2 regions of the Oribacterium sp. oral taxon 102 genome follow, and region 2 is predicted to be linked to the other one. Evidence: a T-box and tRNA genes for the amino acid it is inferred to sense, from the RefSeq annotation. Region 2 holds a T-box; the other holds one or more tRNA genes.
What was found. The T-box of region 2 lies ahead of pheS (phenylalanine--tRNA ligase subunit alpha). A T-box ahead of a tRNA ligase gene usually reads a tRNA of that ligase, here a tRNA-Phe.
Positions count from the first base shown of each region.

Region 1: it encodes a tRNA-Phe, which carries the amino acid that the T-box ahead of pheS (phenylalanine--tRNA ligase subunit alpha) is inferred to sense. The anticodon was not compared.

Region 1 is NZ_JABXYT010000001.1:33,833-41,757, forward strand. It holds gene HW273_RS00150 (TFIIB-type zinc ribbon-containing protein) at 1-372, opposite strand, end outside; gene HW273_RS00155 (right-handed parallel beta-helix repeat-containing protein) at 409-1,842, opposite strand; gene HW273_RS00160 (NUDIX hydrolase) at 2,143-2,712, shown strand; gene HW273_RS00165 (DEAD/DEAH box helicase) at 2,639-4,018, opposite strand; gene HW273_RS00170 (VOC family protein) at 4,076-4,420, opposite strand; tRNA gene HW273_RS00175 (tRNA-Lys) at 4,589-4,661, opposite strand; tRNA gene HW273_RS00180 (tRNA-Gly) at 4,666-4,737, opposite strand; tRNA gene HW273_RS00185 (tRNA-Phe) at 4,841-4,913, opposite strand; tRNA gene HW273_RS00190 (tRNA-Gly) at 4,917-4,987, opposite strand; gene HW273_RS00195 (DUF1667 domain-containing protein) at 5,079-5,477, opposite strand; partial or broken gene HW273_RS00200 (NAD(P)/FAD-dependent oxidoreductase) at 5,474-6,705, opposite strand; gene HW273_RS00205 (NAD(P)/FAD-dependent oxidoreductase) at 6,702-7,925, opposite strand, start outside.
Region 2 is NZ_JABXYT010000001.1:944,326-952,250, reverse strand. It holds gene pheT (phenylalanine--tRNA ligase subunit beta) at 1-624, opposite strand, end outside; gene pheS (phenylalanine--tRNA ligase subunit alpha) at 767-1,750, opposite strand; T-box leader at 1,843-2,069, opposite strand; gene sufU (Fe-S cluster assembly sulfur transfer protein SufU) at 2,121-2,591, opposite strand; gene HW273_RS04345 (aminotransferase class V-fold PLP-dependent enzyme) at 2,578-3,828, opposite strand; gene HW273_RS04340 (SufB/SufD family protein) at 3,897-4,952, opposite strand; gene sufB (Fe-S cluster assembly protein SufB) at 4,969-6,384, opposite strand; gene sufC (Fe-S cluster assembly ATPase SufC) at 6,414-7,151, opposite strand; gene HW273_RS04325 (radical SAM protein) at 7,339-7,925, opposite strand, start outside.

The DNA.
Region 1 (7,925 bases), 910 kb from region 2:
CCGGAAGGGGATCAGCCCATTCGGGCGCAGAGCCCCGCTGACCTTATCCGTGAGAATGATATTATTGCCGCAGTAGGGACAGCGCAGCGAGAACTGCTCCGCCGCAGCCAAAACCTCCGCGCCGCAGGAGACGCAGTTGTAAACCGGAAGCTGCGCTGCATCCAGCGCGGCCGCCCGTTCACCCAGACCGGCAAAATCAAAGCCTTCGATCTCCGCCTCCTGCGCCTCCGGCTTCCTGATCTTCTTCGGCACTTCCGGCTTTTCGGAGATCTCCAGAACCGTGCCGCAGAAGTCACAAATCTTTTTTCCGCTTGCCGGATCGTAGCGAAGCGGCGCCGTACAGTTCGGGCATTTCTCTTCTATAACAGACATACTTCCCGCCTTCCCGCATCATCATTTCCATGCCGCTCAGAGGTTATCGTGGAAGCTGCATCGCTCGATCTCGGGCATCCCGTCAGAGAAGGTTTTATAGATATTGTCCTCAAACCGGCAGTCCGTAAACTCCGATGCGCTTTCCGGCATTGTCATGAAGTTATATTCCTTGCTGCCATTCTTCCGAAAGCTGCAATTCGTGAAACGGATAGAATAGCTGCCATTGAAATCAAGCATCTGGAAACCCGTACTGTCATGCATGTCGCAATTCTCCGCTTCCAGCATATAGGTTCCCCACAGGCTGATGATGCCGTAGGTACACTCATAGATTTCTGTATCCTTCAGATTGATATTGTAGCAGCTCTCCGCTTCCAGGCCGTAGCTGCCGCTTCCATACAGATGACAGCCCTGCAGCTGAACATCATCGCAGCCCTGCAGGAAAACGACACTCCCGGAGCAGGTTCCCGGTTCCACCCGATGCCCGAGGGTCAGTCCGCTGAGCTTGATTTGGCCGCAGTTATAGAACGGAAGCACCGGACGCACCGAGTCATCGATGCAGAGCTCCGTCAGCTCCTCCGACTCTGCCATAAGATACAAATCCCTCACAGAGCTGATATAGAAGCCTATGATCTCCGATCCCGAGCCGCCGGCCGTCAGGTGATCCCCCCCTCTCTCCTGTTTCCCTATCTCCGAAAGATCGTACACACCCGGCTTCAATATGATTTTTGTACGGTCTCCAATCGCTTCCGCAAGCTCCTCTGCGGTCGATACCGTAACAATGCGGGAATATCGGTAGTCCGAAGCATGCTTGATCTTCTCCGTCCCCTCCTTCAGAAAGGTCGAGACACTTTCCCATTCATCGTCCTCCCCATAGCTCCCCTTTTCCAGCTGCATCAGATCCTGCTCTGCATTCAGCGCGAAGCGCAGCGGCTCCTCTGCCCAGCGGCCCTTCTCTCCGACGAGGCTCCACTGTGGTCCCTCAGCGCCCTCATACAGCGGCTCCTCTACTTTCTCCATGATGACATGGTAGTATGTCATGCCTGTGCTGTACTGATACTGCACATCTCTGTAATCCGCATACAGCACGCCGTCTTCCACATAGAAAAAAACACTTTTCACAGCTCCGTCTCCATCCTCCGCCATCGTGAAGTTTGTGTTCTTCTCCCCCTCCTCATCGAAATAAGAATAGGTCCAGCAGATATTGGTCCATTCCCCCAAGAGCGTCTCCAGCTCCTGCTCTGTGAAGCCTCCGGCACCCTCTGTTTTCTTGTTTCCCTCTCGGAGCCTCTTCAGCAAATCCCCCCCCTCGTCCTTTTCTCCTTTTCCGGTCTCGGAGGACTCCGCCGTACCCTGCTCCCGCCCGGTCTTCTCCCCGCAGCCGATCAGCAGCAATCCTGTCAGCAGCAGAATGAGCCATAGCAGCCTGTGTCTCCGCCCTCTTCCATGCTTCGCGTTTCTTCTTGCCCTCATACCCTTACCTCCTTCTATAGGTTGTCTTAAAAAGAGGCGCATCATACCCCCGGTTTCCCATGGGCATAACGCGCCTGTCTTTTCGATACCATATTACAACCTGTCCAGTGCCGAAGACCAAACCCGCTCTCGGGCTCTCCGCGCATTTCTATGAGGTAATTTTACCTGATTTTACACGATATTACAAGCCTTCCCACCCTTTCGAAACCAGCTTCTCCGCGGTATAATGTAACCGTTCAGGGAAGCAGATCTTTATGACTGGTCTGCCCTCATTAGAAAACAGAAAGGACACGGAAAAGCATGAAAAAGCTGATCGAAGAGCTGCAGGCATACCTGCCCTGCAACGCGCAGGAGAAAAGAGATCGGGAGGCTCTGCTTGCCTATCTGAATCTGGAAGCACTGCCGGATCCCTTCACGCGGGAAAATCCCATTGCACACCTCACCGCTTCCGCATGGGTTACCGACTCCTCCCACAGCAGGATTCTCATGGCATATCATAATCTCTACCGCTCCTGGTCCTGGCTCGGAGGACATGCGGACGGCGAGCATGATCTCCGGCTCGTCGCGGAGAAGGAGGTACGCGAGGAGAGCGGGCTCCGGACGCTCCGTCTCCTCACGCCGGAGATTTTCTCTTTGGAAATCCTCACCGTAGACGGGCATGAAAAGCGCGGACAATATGTCACCTCGCACCTGCACCTGAATCTCACCTATCTTTTCGAGGCAGATCCCTCTGAACCTGTCCGCTGTAAACCGGATGAGAATGCCGCTGTCACCTGGTTCCCCCGGGAGGAAGCCGTCAGCCGCTCCTCCGAGCCATGGTTCCGCGAACGGATCTATGCGAAATTGAATGAGAAGCTTCTGCGCTTCTAAGCCTTTGGGCCTTTTCTGAAGCTCTTCTCCCGGCCTTCCCGCCGGATTTCTTCCCCGCTGATCCACGCCGTCCGCGCTCTGCCGGTACCGCTCCCGCCGGAGTGCTTTTTCCCTGCTGTCTCTCTGCCTTCGCCGCCATTCCGGCTTTTTTTCCCGCAGCGTTTCCGCCCTTCGAGAGCCGTACCAGCGGAATGCTGCCCGCTATCTCGAGCAGCGGCAGCTCCCGCTTCATCATCCGTTCGATGTCGTAAAGACGCTCCAGCTCCTCCTCACAGCAGAGGCTCACCGCCTCTCCGACCGCACCGGCTCTGCCGGAGCGCCCGATCCTGTGAATATAGGACTCCGGATCCTCCGGCAGCTCATAGTTGAACACATGACTGAGCTTCGGCACATCGATCCCGCGAGAAGCAAGGTCGGTCGCAATCAGCACTCGAATATTGCCGGATTTGAAACGCTCCAGCGCATTCTGCCGCTGCCCCTGCGTCTTATCTCCATGGATCGAAAGCGCGTGAATCCCCGCTTTTTCCAGATCCCGTGCCAGCCTGTCCGCACCATGCTTGGTTCTGGTGAAAACAATCGACTTCTTCACTCCCTCCCGAGAAAGCAGCACTGCAAGGATATGTTTCTTCTCCGCCTTCACGGTATAGCAGAGACTCTGCTTCACCGTATCCACCGGCTCCGTCACCGGAGCGATCCGGATAGACACCGGATCCCGAAGCAGCTCCTGCGCCAGCTGCTCGATCTCCCTCGGCATGGTCGCGGAGAATAACAGGGTCTGCCGCTCCTGTCTGGCCATGCCGGCGATCTTCCGTACACTGCCGATGAAGCCCATATCCAGCATACGATCCGCCTCATCCAGCACCAGAAGCTCCACATCCCGGAGACTGAGCAGCCCCTCTCCCACATAGTCCAGAAGTCTGCCCGGTGTCGCCACGAGGATATCACAGCCCTGTGAAAGCTCCGAGAGCTGCGGCCCCGGCTTTACGCCGCCGAATACACAGACGGTTCGCAGGCGCAGATATCTGCCGTAAAGCTTGAAATTCTCAAAGATCTGTATCGCCAGCTCTCTGGTCGGCGTCAGAATCAACGCCCGGATCCGCCTCTCTCTTGCATTTCCCAGAAGCTGAAGAATCGGAAGCGCAAACGCCGCCGTCTTTCCCGTCCCGGTCTGCGCACAGGCAATCATATCCCTCCCCGACAGCAGCACAGGAATCGCCTGCTCCTGTATCGGCGAAGGCTCCCTGTAGCCCGCCTTCACAACCGCATCCTGTATTTCTTTTCTCAGTGCAAAATCCTGAAACTGCATCTCTCCTTTTCCCCTCCTCTGTCTCTATCCGTCTCTGCTTCTTCTGCCTCGCCTCTTTTAGCAGTCTCCCAGCTTCCACTCGCTGAGCGGCTTCAGCTCGATCCGCGCGCCGTCCTGCAGGAAAAACCAGTGGTCGTTAATCCGCTTCGCGCCGTACTCCTCCGCCTTCGCCATCGTCCCGGGAATATCCTCCACCGCGATAGAGATATGGTCATAGCCGTTGTCTTCACCGATCCGGATCTCCTCCTGCTCGCAGAGCTGTATTCCTTCCCGGTACCAGCACTTCCGCTCCGGCTTCTCCCCGATTTCCCTCCACATATTCATTTCAAATACATACTCGAAAAAACGCTTTGCCCCCTCGTAGTTCCTGCAGCGAATCGCCGCGTGATCGATCTTTGCCATATTCTTCTCCTCTTTTCGCACTTTCGCGATGCTTACACATCGCTGCGTTCTCATACCTGTTGTCCCGTCATATCTTCAAATGCTTTTGCAGGCAGGCTTGCACCGCATATGACCACATGACAGGGGGACTTATACAGTAAAAAAGCTCCGGAAATCCGGAGCTTTTCGTGCGCCCTCAGGGACTCGAACCCTGGACAAATAGATTAAGAGTCTACTGCTCTACCAGCTGAGCTAAGGGCGCTGAGAGCGCGAGACGGGAATCGGACCCGCGACCTTCTCCTTGGCAAGGAGACGTAGTACCACTCTACTACTCGCGCATTACTAATGTCGTTCGGCTTTCATCTCTGTGCAGAACGGAGCATTATACAAAAGGCAGATCAAAACGGTGTGAATGTTATCGCCGCTTCTCCTCGTCTTGTGTGCCCAGAACCGGAATCGAACCAGTGACACGAGGATTTTCAGTCCTCTGCTCTACCGACTGAGCTATCTGGGCAACAGCGGGTGATGGGAATCGAACCCACATATTCAGCTTGGAAGGCTGACATTCTACCATTGAACTACACCCGCAATACTTCGGTCTTGCTCGCGACTTGCGAACACGAATGGTATTTTATCCCACAGAGTTCCTTTTGTCAACAAGTTTTCCCGAAATATCCAATTAACTTTTAGAGAGCGTTTTATCAGGAGCTGCTTCCTCCTGTGCCGCAACATCCTTGATGGCAATTACATCCGCACCCAGACCCAAAATATCCGGAATCAGGACAGTGCCGCTGTATACCGGTGCCTCCAGAGTGATATTTTTGATTTCAGACATCACATCAAAAATACGATCCTTGGGGACGGCACGATTGAGACGTACGCTGGCGAGGGGCAGAACGCCGCCCTTCACGAGCACTGAGCTTGCGATGGTACGTCTCGGATCCGTAAGCTCCTGTTTTACATATTCTTCCCCACGCTTACAGCCGTTGCCTGTTACGGAAAATACATTTTTCCCCTCATATTCTGTTTCTATCTCACAGCCTCTCGGGCAAACGATGCATGTATATGTCCTTTTCATTCGACGCTCACCTCCAGTCGGCCTTCCCTCTCCAGCCGACCGGCCTTAATGGGGATCCGAATCATCTCTGCGGGAATCGCCTTCACCATTTTCTTCGCGGCTACCTCTCTCCCCCCTGCCGAACCACGATCCTTACCTCCTTCATAGGTCTGGAAACACGCAGACTTAAATCGAAGTCCTTCATTCCCGATACCTTCATTGGTACAGTATGATTGATCTGGGGCGCAAGCCCAATCTCTAAATTGCATTCCGGCAGTTCTCCGGCTTCGAGATATTCTGCCACCGCATCGGCAAGACGCTCCGCCTCCAGTGAGACAAAGTCCACCAGATCGTGAACATGGAGCACATTTCCTGCCGCAAAGATACCGGGCACATTTGTCCGGAAGCTCTCATCCACCACCGCGCCCCTCGTTCCGGGATGCAGGATAACGCCGGCTTCGCGGCTTAGTTCATTTTCCGGAATCAGCCCCACAGAAAGAATCAGCGTGTCACATTCATGATATTTCCCTGTTCCGGCGATGGGCTGAAAATGCGCATTCACTTCAGAAATGGTCACCCCTGTGAGACGGCTGCCGCCATGAATTTCCGTCACTGTATGCGATAAATACAGAGGAATGTGATAATCATTCAGACACTGCTCCACGTTTCGGGGCAGCCCCGCCGCATAAGGAGCAATCTCGAACACGCCGATGACCTTTGCCCCCTCCAGCGTGAGGCGCCTCGCCATAATCATGCCGATATCGCCGGAGCCCAGAATAATCGCATTCTTCGCCGGCATTCGGTTGTACAGGTTAATGTAGGCCTGCGCAACGCCGGCGGTAAAAACGCCTGCCGGTCGTTCCCCAGGAATCGCCAGCGCCCCCTGCGTTCTCTCTCTGCAGCCCATGGCGAGAACAACAGCCTTTGCCTGATAATGCAGAATGCCCTCCCGAGTGACCACAGTCACCCTCTTTTCGGGTGAAATGGCATAAACTGTCGCATTGGACAGAAGCTCGATTCCTCTTTTCTGCACTTCGTCAATAAACCTTTTGGCGTATTCCGGCCCGCTTATACCCTCTCCAAAACGGGTCAGCCCAAATCCGTCATGAATACACTGTCTGAGAATTCCCCCTGCCTGCCGCTCACGCTCCACAATAAGAATATCCCGAACGCCCTTTTTATTCAGCTCCAGCGCTGCAGCCAATCCCGCAGGACCCCCTCCGACAATGAGTACATCAATATTTCTCATCGTACATCCCTCAGCTTTCCGAATAAGAAATGGGAGCCCTGCCTTGCATACTCCAGCTCGGTTTCTTTAAGATTGCACTCCTCTTCCAGCATCTGGCTGATTCGCATCTGACAGTAACCGCCCTGGCACCTCCCCATCATAGCGCGCGTTCTGTATTTCATGCCCACCATGGTATGCACCCCCAGAGGATTGTGAATCGCATTCAGAATCTCTGCCTTCGAAACCTTCTGGCAGCGGCAAATGGTTTCTCCATAGTCCGGATTTTCCCTAATCAGCTCTTCCTGTTCCGCCGCAGAGAGCCTGGAGAACCGAACGCTCCCCTTACGGATGGGATTAAAATCCGCCTTCTCCCGAAGGGCTTCTCTCTCCTTCATCAGCTTGACGACATGTTCGGCAATGGGTACAGAGGCAGTAAGCCCCGGAGATTCTATTCCCACCAAATTCACCGCACGGGGAGCAATGTCGTCCAGAATTTCGATTTTAAAATCCTGAATTTTGCCATTTTCATCCAGCCACTTCGGCAAAATTCCGGAATAGCTTCGAATATAATCCCCTTTATTCACATGAGGCCAGATCATCATAGCCTGCTCATACAGGTAATCCAGATTTTTCTGTTCCACCCCATACCAATGATTGTTGTCCGTGTCCTCTGCCGTCGGCCCCAGCAGCACATTCCCATCGGTTGTTACCGAAACATGAATGCCCATATACGTATTGGAAGGAACCGTATAAATGGGCATGGGCACGAGCTTTCCCATCCTTTCGTCCAGCAGGATATAATCATCCTTGGAGTAAATCATTCGGCACTTCGGAATCCCCAGCATTTCCGAGATTTTACCGCAGTTAAGTCCCGCACTGTTAATGATCCAGCGCGCTGCAAGCTGCTCTCCCCCCGCCGTCACTACCCAGCCCCGCTCCTCTGTCCTTTCCAGCTGCGTAACTTCATGCTCGAAGTAAAAACGGCACCCGTTCTCCGCTGCATTTTCAGCCAGCGCGATGTTCATCATGAAAGGATCGATAATCCCGCTGTTTTCAGAGAGCATGGCAAACTCGCCCGCCACCGAGGGTACCAGACGATGCAGCTCCTCCTTTTCAATGATGCGAAGCCCTGTCGCACCGTTTACGTCACCCTGATGAAGCACCTCCAGAAGCCGCTTCCGTTCCTCAGGCGTAAACCCCACAAGCACCTTGCCGCACCGCTGAAAAGCAAAGCCCAGCTC
Region 2 (7,925 bases):
CCGCGGCGCGAGGAAGGGCTTTCTGAAGGTAGCTGCCGCCTCGCGCGCGATACCGATCACGCTGTAGCAGTCCACGCGGTTCGAGGTGATCTCGTATTCATGCACGGCATCATTCAGCCCGAGCAGCGTCGGCGCGTCCTGCCCCACTTCCGTCCCCTCCGGAAAAATATAGAGTCCTTCCTCCGGTGCCTCCGGATAGAATTCCCGGGAGGAGCCGAGCTCCTCGATAGAGCACATCATCCCATAGGACGGTACGCCGCGGAGCTTCCCTGCCTTGATTCGGATTCCATCCTCCGGGAGCGCGCCGCCGTCGTGTCCTCCGGCGACCTTACCTCCGTCCAGCACGACCGGCACTACATCTCCGGTCTTCATATTGCTCGCGCCGGTTACGATCTGCACCGGCTCCGACGCACCCACATCCACCTGACAGATTACCAGCTTCGTTGCATCCGGATGCGGCTCTATGGACAGGATCCTGCCAGTCACGATCTTCTCCAGATTTTTATTCAATATGGTACAGGTTTCCACCTTCGTACCGCTCAGCGTCATCCTGTCCGTAAATTCCTTCGGGCTGCAATCAAGCTCGGGGACATATTCCTTGATCCAATTTAATGAAGTATTCATTTTCTTCTCCTGTAGAATCCCTGTCTATGGGCTTTAGGGTTTGCCCTCGGTCCTGTAGACCTCGGTCAATCCTGCTTCACAGGACAACGATCTTCGATCGTCGCCATTTCGCTCCGGAATCTGCCGATGCAGATTCCTCCGCTCAAAACTGCTCCAGAAATCTGGTGTCGTTCTCATAGAGCAGTCTCATATCGTCGATCTCGTATTTCAGAAGAGCGATGCGCTCGAGTCCGACACCGAAGGCAAAGCCGCTGTACTCCTTCGGATTGATGCCGCACATCTCGAGGACATGCGGGTGCACCATGCCGCAGCCGAGAATCTCGATCCAGCCCTCTCCCTTGCAGAAGCGGCAGCCCTTGCCGCCGCACTTGAAGCAGCTTACATCCACCTCAGCGGACGGCTCCGTAAACGGAAAATGATGCGGGCGGAGCTTCGTCTTCGTCTCCGGGCCGAAAAGCTCCTTCGCGAAGGCATCCAGCGTCCCCTTGAGATCCGCAAAGGTGACATGTCTGTCGATCACGAGTCCTTCGATCTGGTGGAAGGAGGGGGAATGGGTCGCGTCCACCGCGTCGGAACGGAACACACGTCCCGGACAGATCATCCGAATCGGCAGCCTGCCCTGCTCCATGACCCTCGCCTGCACAGAGGAGGTCTGGGTTCGCAGCAGGATATTCTCTGTGATATAGAAGGTATCCTGCTCGTCCCTCGCCGGATGCCCCGCCGGGATATTGAGCTTCTCGAAATTATACTTATCGAATTCTACCTCCGGCCCCTCTACGACCTCGTAGCCCATGCCGATGAAGATTCGTTCCACCTCCTCCAGCGCCTTGGTATTCGGATGCGGATGTCCATACTGTATCCTCCTCGGAGGGAGCGTCACATCGATCGTTTCTTCCCTGAGCTTCGCCTCTCTCTGCGCGCGCTCCAGCTTCGTCCGCTGCTCGGAGAGCCGCGACTCCACTGCCTCGCGGAGCTCGTTCACGCGCTGCCCGAATGCCGGCCTCTCCTCGGCACTTAACTCCTTCATCGACTTCAGAAGCTGGGTAATCTCCCCCTTCTTTCCCAGCAGCTGCACGCGCACCTCATTCAGCACCTGTGCATCCTCTGCGTTCCGAACCAGCTCCATTGCCCTTTTTTTCAGCTCCTCCAGCCTTCCCTTATCCATTTTCTCTCCTTATGAAACAAGAAAAATCCCCACGCATACTCGTTCTGAGTATACGCAGGGACGAATCATCATCGCGGTACCACCCTGGTTCCTGCCCTTATGGGACAGACGCTCTTTTCGCTTTACGCGCTCTCTACGTTCCGAACTACTGGCTTTCGCGTTCCCTCGGACAACTCCGGTGTGAAAATTCGAGCCGGGCTTCCTCAGAACGCTCTCAGCCGACGACGTCCCTCTCTTTCAGAAAGCTCCCATTTCTACTATGCACCATCACAGTCTTTCATCGCCTGTCATCTTAGACTGAATCCGAAGAATTGTCAAGCCCCGGCCTTTCTCAATCGAACTTTCCGGAGTAACGGTCCGTCCTGCCCTCCGCGGCGTCCTTGAGGATCTCATCCATCGTACGCCAGCCCAGCACCGCGCACTTCACACGGGACGGCATATGGGAGATATCCTCCAGGATACCCGCCTCCTCCAGCTCTTCCCTCTCCTCTGCCGTCACCTTGCCGCGAATCATACGAAGAAAGATCTCTGACAGACGGAGCGCCTCCTGCTCCGCTTTTCCAATGATGAGATCGCACATCATATCCGCGCTTGCCTGCGAAATCGCGCAGCCGTCTCCGTCGAACGAAGCGTCTGTAATCACACGATTCTCATCCAGCTTCAAATAGAGGATGATATCATCCCCGCAGCTCGGATTTACTCCCTCCAGAGAGTAGCTCGCATCCTCCATGCGGAATTTGTGTCCCGGATGAATATTATGATCGGTCAGAACCTCATTGTAAAATGTACTATTCGTCGCCATAGCCCATCTCTCCTCGAATTCTCCGCAGCGCCGATACGAAGGCATGGATGTCCTCCTCCGTATTGTAGAGCCCGACGCTTGCCCGCGTCGTACTCGGCGTCCCCATATACTTCATCAACGGCTGGGCGCAGTGATGCCCGGCACGAATATCCACATCGCAGGAATCGAAGATCGCCGCTATGTCATGCGGATGCACACCGTCAACAGTGAAGGTCACGATGCCATGGTGATTCGCCGGATCGCCTGAACCTAAAATATGCACATGCGGAATCCGCTGCATTTCCTCCATCAGAAGCTTCGTCAGATGATATTCCCGCTCCTCAATCACCTCCATGCCGATGGAGCGGACATAGCGGAGCGCCTCCGCGAGCCCTGCTGCGCCGCCGGCATTCACCGTCCCCGCCTCAAACTTGTGCGGAAGCTCATTCCAGCTCGCGCCCTCTGTCGTCACATACTCGATCATCTCTCCGCCGAAAAGGAACGGCGGCATCTTCTCCAGCAGCTCTCTCTTCCCATAGAGCACACCAATCCCCATCGGTCCGTAGATCTTGTGCCCGGAAAAGGCGAGAAAATCCACATCCAGCGCCTGCACGTCCACCTGCCTGTGCGGGACGGACTGCGCGCCATCACAGACAAAGACCGCGCCATACTCATGGGCAATGCGGGAAAAGGTCTTCACATCATTTTCGCAGCCGAGCACATTGGAAATCTGTGTCATCGCGACGAGCTTCACCCGCTCATTCATATAGGAGCGGAAACACTCCTCGGAAATACTGCCGTCCTTCTCCGGGAGAATATAGCGTACTGTCGCGCCAACCGCCTTCGCTGCCTGCTGCCACGGGAGCATATTGCTGTGATGCTCCATGATCGTCGTCAGGATCTCGTCCCCTTCTTTCAGGAAATGCCGCGCGTAGCTGTAGGCAACGAGGTTTAGGCTCTCTGTGGCATTCCGTGTGAAGATAATCTCCTCCGTCGATCCCGCATTCAGAAAACGGCGAACCTCCTCACGGGCATTCTCATAGACGTCCGTTGCCGTGATCGAAAGCTTGTACAAACCGCGGAGCGGATTCGCGTTCTGCGTCCGATAGTAGTTGTTGACTGCCTGCAATACGCACTCCGGCTTCTGGGTCGTCGCCGCATTGTCCAGATAAGTGAATTTCGCGGTATGGAAGATCAGGAACTTCGACCGGATCCTCTCATCCTCTCTCACTCTCTCTTCCTTCGTAATCGTTCTCACTGTTCTCTCCCAACTCAACTGCACATTTCCTGAAAATGGATAGAAATTATTTCCTGCCGGAAACTGCTTTACTCGCTGCCGTGCAGCTCCCGGAACAGTCTCTCCCTCGTCTCTCCGTCCGGAATCTTCTGTATCACCGCGTCAACCTTCGCCCGTGCCATCATCTCATAGACCGCCTCCCGATCCATCCCGCGGGACATCAGGTAGAAGAGCAGGCCCTCGTCGAGTCTTCCGATGCTCGCTCCGTGATTGCCCTCTACGTCGTCCTCATCGCAGAGAATGACGGGAAGGGTCTGGTTCGTCACCGTCTCATCCATCAGCAGCACAGTCTCCAGCTCGTTCCCGACTGCGCCCTTCGCGCCCTTTCGGAGATCGATCGTGCCGCGGAAAAGCTTAAATGCCTCCTCCCGGAGCACGCCGTCCACCACGATCTCACATTCGGTCTTCTTCCCGATATGATTCGCAATGTAATTCATATCGAGGCGGTTCTTCCCGGAGAGCAGGTAGCCGATATCCGTCTTCAGGAAGCTCCTCCTGCCGACGAGATCCGTCCGGGAGCCCCAGTAGCAGTTCTCTCCGGATAGTGAAAGCTGGATCTGCTCAAAGCGCGCCTCCTCGCCCGCCTTCACGCCCAGGTCATTCAGAAATGTCATCGGTCCGGAAAGCCGCTGGATCTGGGCGAGCCGCAGCGACGCGTTCCTGCCGAGTCGGAGCTTGAGCTGGATCGCCGCGAAGCCCTCCGCACCCGGATCGGACTGAAAATCCAGCACGAGTGAAAGCGAAGCACCGTCCTTCAGCTCGACATAGAGAACGTCCGCCTGTCTTGCACCCGTGTGGTACTGCAGGGAGAGACGAAGCGCCTCCTCATGCGATCCCTCCGCCGTCAGCTTCGTCACACCGGACACGCTGTCCCGCATCAGGACATCCATATCATAGCCCATACCGCCCGCAATGTCTGAAAGCTCGCCGTAATCGCATCGGGCAATCGTATAGCCCGTCCCCCCTCTGAGCTCCAGCTTCCCCTCCAGGAGCTCTGCGGGCGCCGCAATCTCCGCCTCATTCATCCGGAGCCAGCTGTAGGTAGGGGACGGCAGGACGTTGATCTTCCTATTCTTTTCTTCCATCAGACTTTCCTCCTCCCTACCCGATCGCGCCCTTCATCTCGAGCCGGATCAGATTGTTCATCTCCACCGCGTACTCAAGCGGAAGCTCCTTGGAGACGTTGTCCGCGAAACCGCTGACGATCATCGCGCGGGCCTCCTCCTCCGATACGCCTCGGGACATCAGATAGAAAACGGCATCGTCGCTGATACGTCCGATCTTCGCCTCATGTCCGACATCCGCCTGCTGCGTGCGGACATCCATCGCCGGAATCGTATCCGAGCGGGAACGGTCGTCCAGCATCAGAGACTGGCAGGAAACCGCTGATTTGGCATTTTTCGCTTTCCTCGTGATCGTCACACTCGAGCGATAGGTGGACGCGCCGCCATCCTTCGAGATCGAGCGGGTATTGATATAGGAGCTGGTATCCGGCGCATTGTGCACCATTTTCGCACCGGTATCCAGATTCTGTCCATGTCCCGCGAAGGTCACGCCGGTAAACTCCGCATGCGCCCCCCTCCCATTCAGGATCGTCATCGGATAGAGGTAGGAAACGTGAGATCCGAAGGAGCCGGAAACCCACTCCATCTTGCCGCCCTCTGCGACGCGCGCGCGCTTCGTATTCAGATTGTACATATTCTTCGACCAGTTCTCGATCGTGGAATAGCGAAGCCGCGCTTCCTTCCCGACATAAAGCTCTACACAGCCTGCGTGAAGGTTCGCGACATTATACTTCGGCGCGGAGCAGCCCTCGATGAAATGCAGGTTCGCGCCCTCGTCCACGATAATCAGCGTATGCTCAAACTGTCCGGCTCCCGGCGCGTTCAGCCGGAAATACGACTGCAGCGGGATCTCCACCGTGACACCCTTCGGCACATAGACGAAAGAGCCTCCGGACCAGACCGCCCCGTGCAGCGCCGCGAACTTGTGATCCGTCGGCGGGACGAGGTGCATGAAATGCTCCTGAATCATCTCCGCATAATCCCCGTGCAATGCAGACTCGATGTCCGTATAAATCACGCCCTGCTCCGCCACAGACTCCTGAAGATTGTGATAGACCAGCTCCGAGTCGTACTGCGCACCGACGCCGGCGAGCGACGCTCTCTCCGCCTGCGGGATCCCCAGCTTCTCGAAGGTCTGCTTGATATCCTCCGGAACCTCGTCCCACTCCGCGGTCATCTTCGTGTTCGGTCTGACATAGGTCACGATGTTCTCCATTTTCAGCCCATCGATCGAAGGCCCCCACTTGGGAATCTGTAATTTATGATATATTTCGAGAGACTTCAAACGGAAGTCCCGCATCCACTGCGGGTCGCCCTTTTTCTCGGAAATCTCTGCCACGATATCGGGCGTCAAGCCCTCCTGAATGCGGTAAAACTCCGAGTCCCGCTCCTCATACCGGAAGTCATAGAGGGAACGGTCGATATCCTCCACTTCTGTTCTTTCCTTCGTCATTCTATACCTCAACTATTGTGCGCTGTCTCTTACAGGAACCGCTCGAATCCGCTCTGATTGATCTCTGCAACGAGCTCGGCGCCCCCCTCCGCCTTCACCTCTCCGTTGACCATCACATGCGTTTTATCCACCTTCAGGGACTCCAGAATCCGTGCATTGTGGGTAATGACGATCAGTGCACCGTCCATGGACTTCTGGTATTCCTCGATGCCCTTCGATACCGTGCGGACCGCATCGACATCCAGTCCGGAATCTGTCTCATCCAGAATCGCAAGACGCGGCTTCAGCATCAGAAGCTGCAGAATCTCTGCCTTCTTTTTCTCTCCGCCGGAGAAGCCGACATTGAGATCCCGATCCGCATAATCCGGAGCCATATTCAGGAGCTCCATCGCCGCCTTCATCTCCTTCTTGAAATCCCAGAGACGGATCCGCTTTCCTGTCCGCTGCTCCATCGCGGAGCGGATAAAGTTTGCGAGCGTGATTCCCGGCACCTCCAGCGGATTCTGGAAGGAAAGGAACATGCCGCGCTTCGCTCTCTTATCCGCGCTCTCCTCTGTGATATCCTCTCCCTCGAAGAGGATCTGCCCTCCGCTGATCCGGTACTGCGGATTCCCCATCAGTGCATTCCCGAGGGTAGACTTGCCCGCGCCGTTCGGTCCCATCAGCACATGCGTCTCCCCGCGGTTCACGAGGAAGCTCACATCATGGAGGATCTCCTTTTCCTCCACGAAGACATTAAGCCCCTTAACATTTAATAAATCAGTCATATATTCCTCCAAATATGATCGAGCTCTCCTGAAATTACTGTATAAGTCCCTGTCATGCAGGCAAATGCGGCGCCGGCCTGCATACACCGGCATCCTGTACTTTTGGCATTATAGCGCAGGAAAATGCTTCCCGCAAGGATTTCCTACCTTTTTTATAGGATTATCTTCAAAAGTACACGCAGAAGCCTCAGACGCCCTCCTGATTCCAGAGCGGAATGAAGCTCTCCTCCGCAGTTCCCCTCTCCTGAATGAAGGCACGCTCGATTCCGAGCGAGAGCGCATGATCAACGAGACGCGCATATTCCCTGCGGCTCACTCTGCGGCAGAGCTCCGGGTACTCCGCAAGCCGCGGGAGCGGCGTAAACTGCTGCATCAGGCTGAGATAAACCTGCTCCCCATAGCTTTCGTATACATAATCCACGACTGCTTCCGCATTCCGCACCATCCCGGGCATCAGAAGATGCCGGACAATGACGCCTCTCTGCATTTTCCCCGCTGCATCCAATATCGGCTCCGGCGCCTGCCGCAGCATCTCGCGAAGCGCCTCCTTTGCCCGCTCCGGATAGTCCGGCGCAGCGGAGTAGCGCCTCGCCTTCTCCGCATCCATGTACTTAAAGTCCATCAGATAGATATCCGCGAGTCCCGAAAGACTGCAAAGCTGCTCCGTCGTCTCGTAGCCGGAACAGTTTATGACGAAGGGGATTCGCAGCCCTCTCTCCCGCGCATCCTGCATGGCCTGCGCTATCGACGGAATATAATGGTCCGGCGTCACGA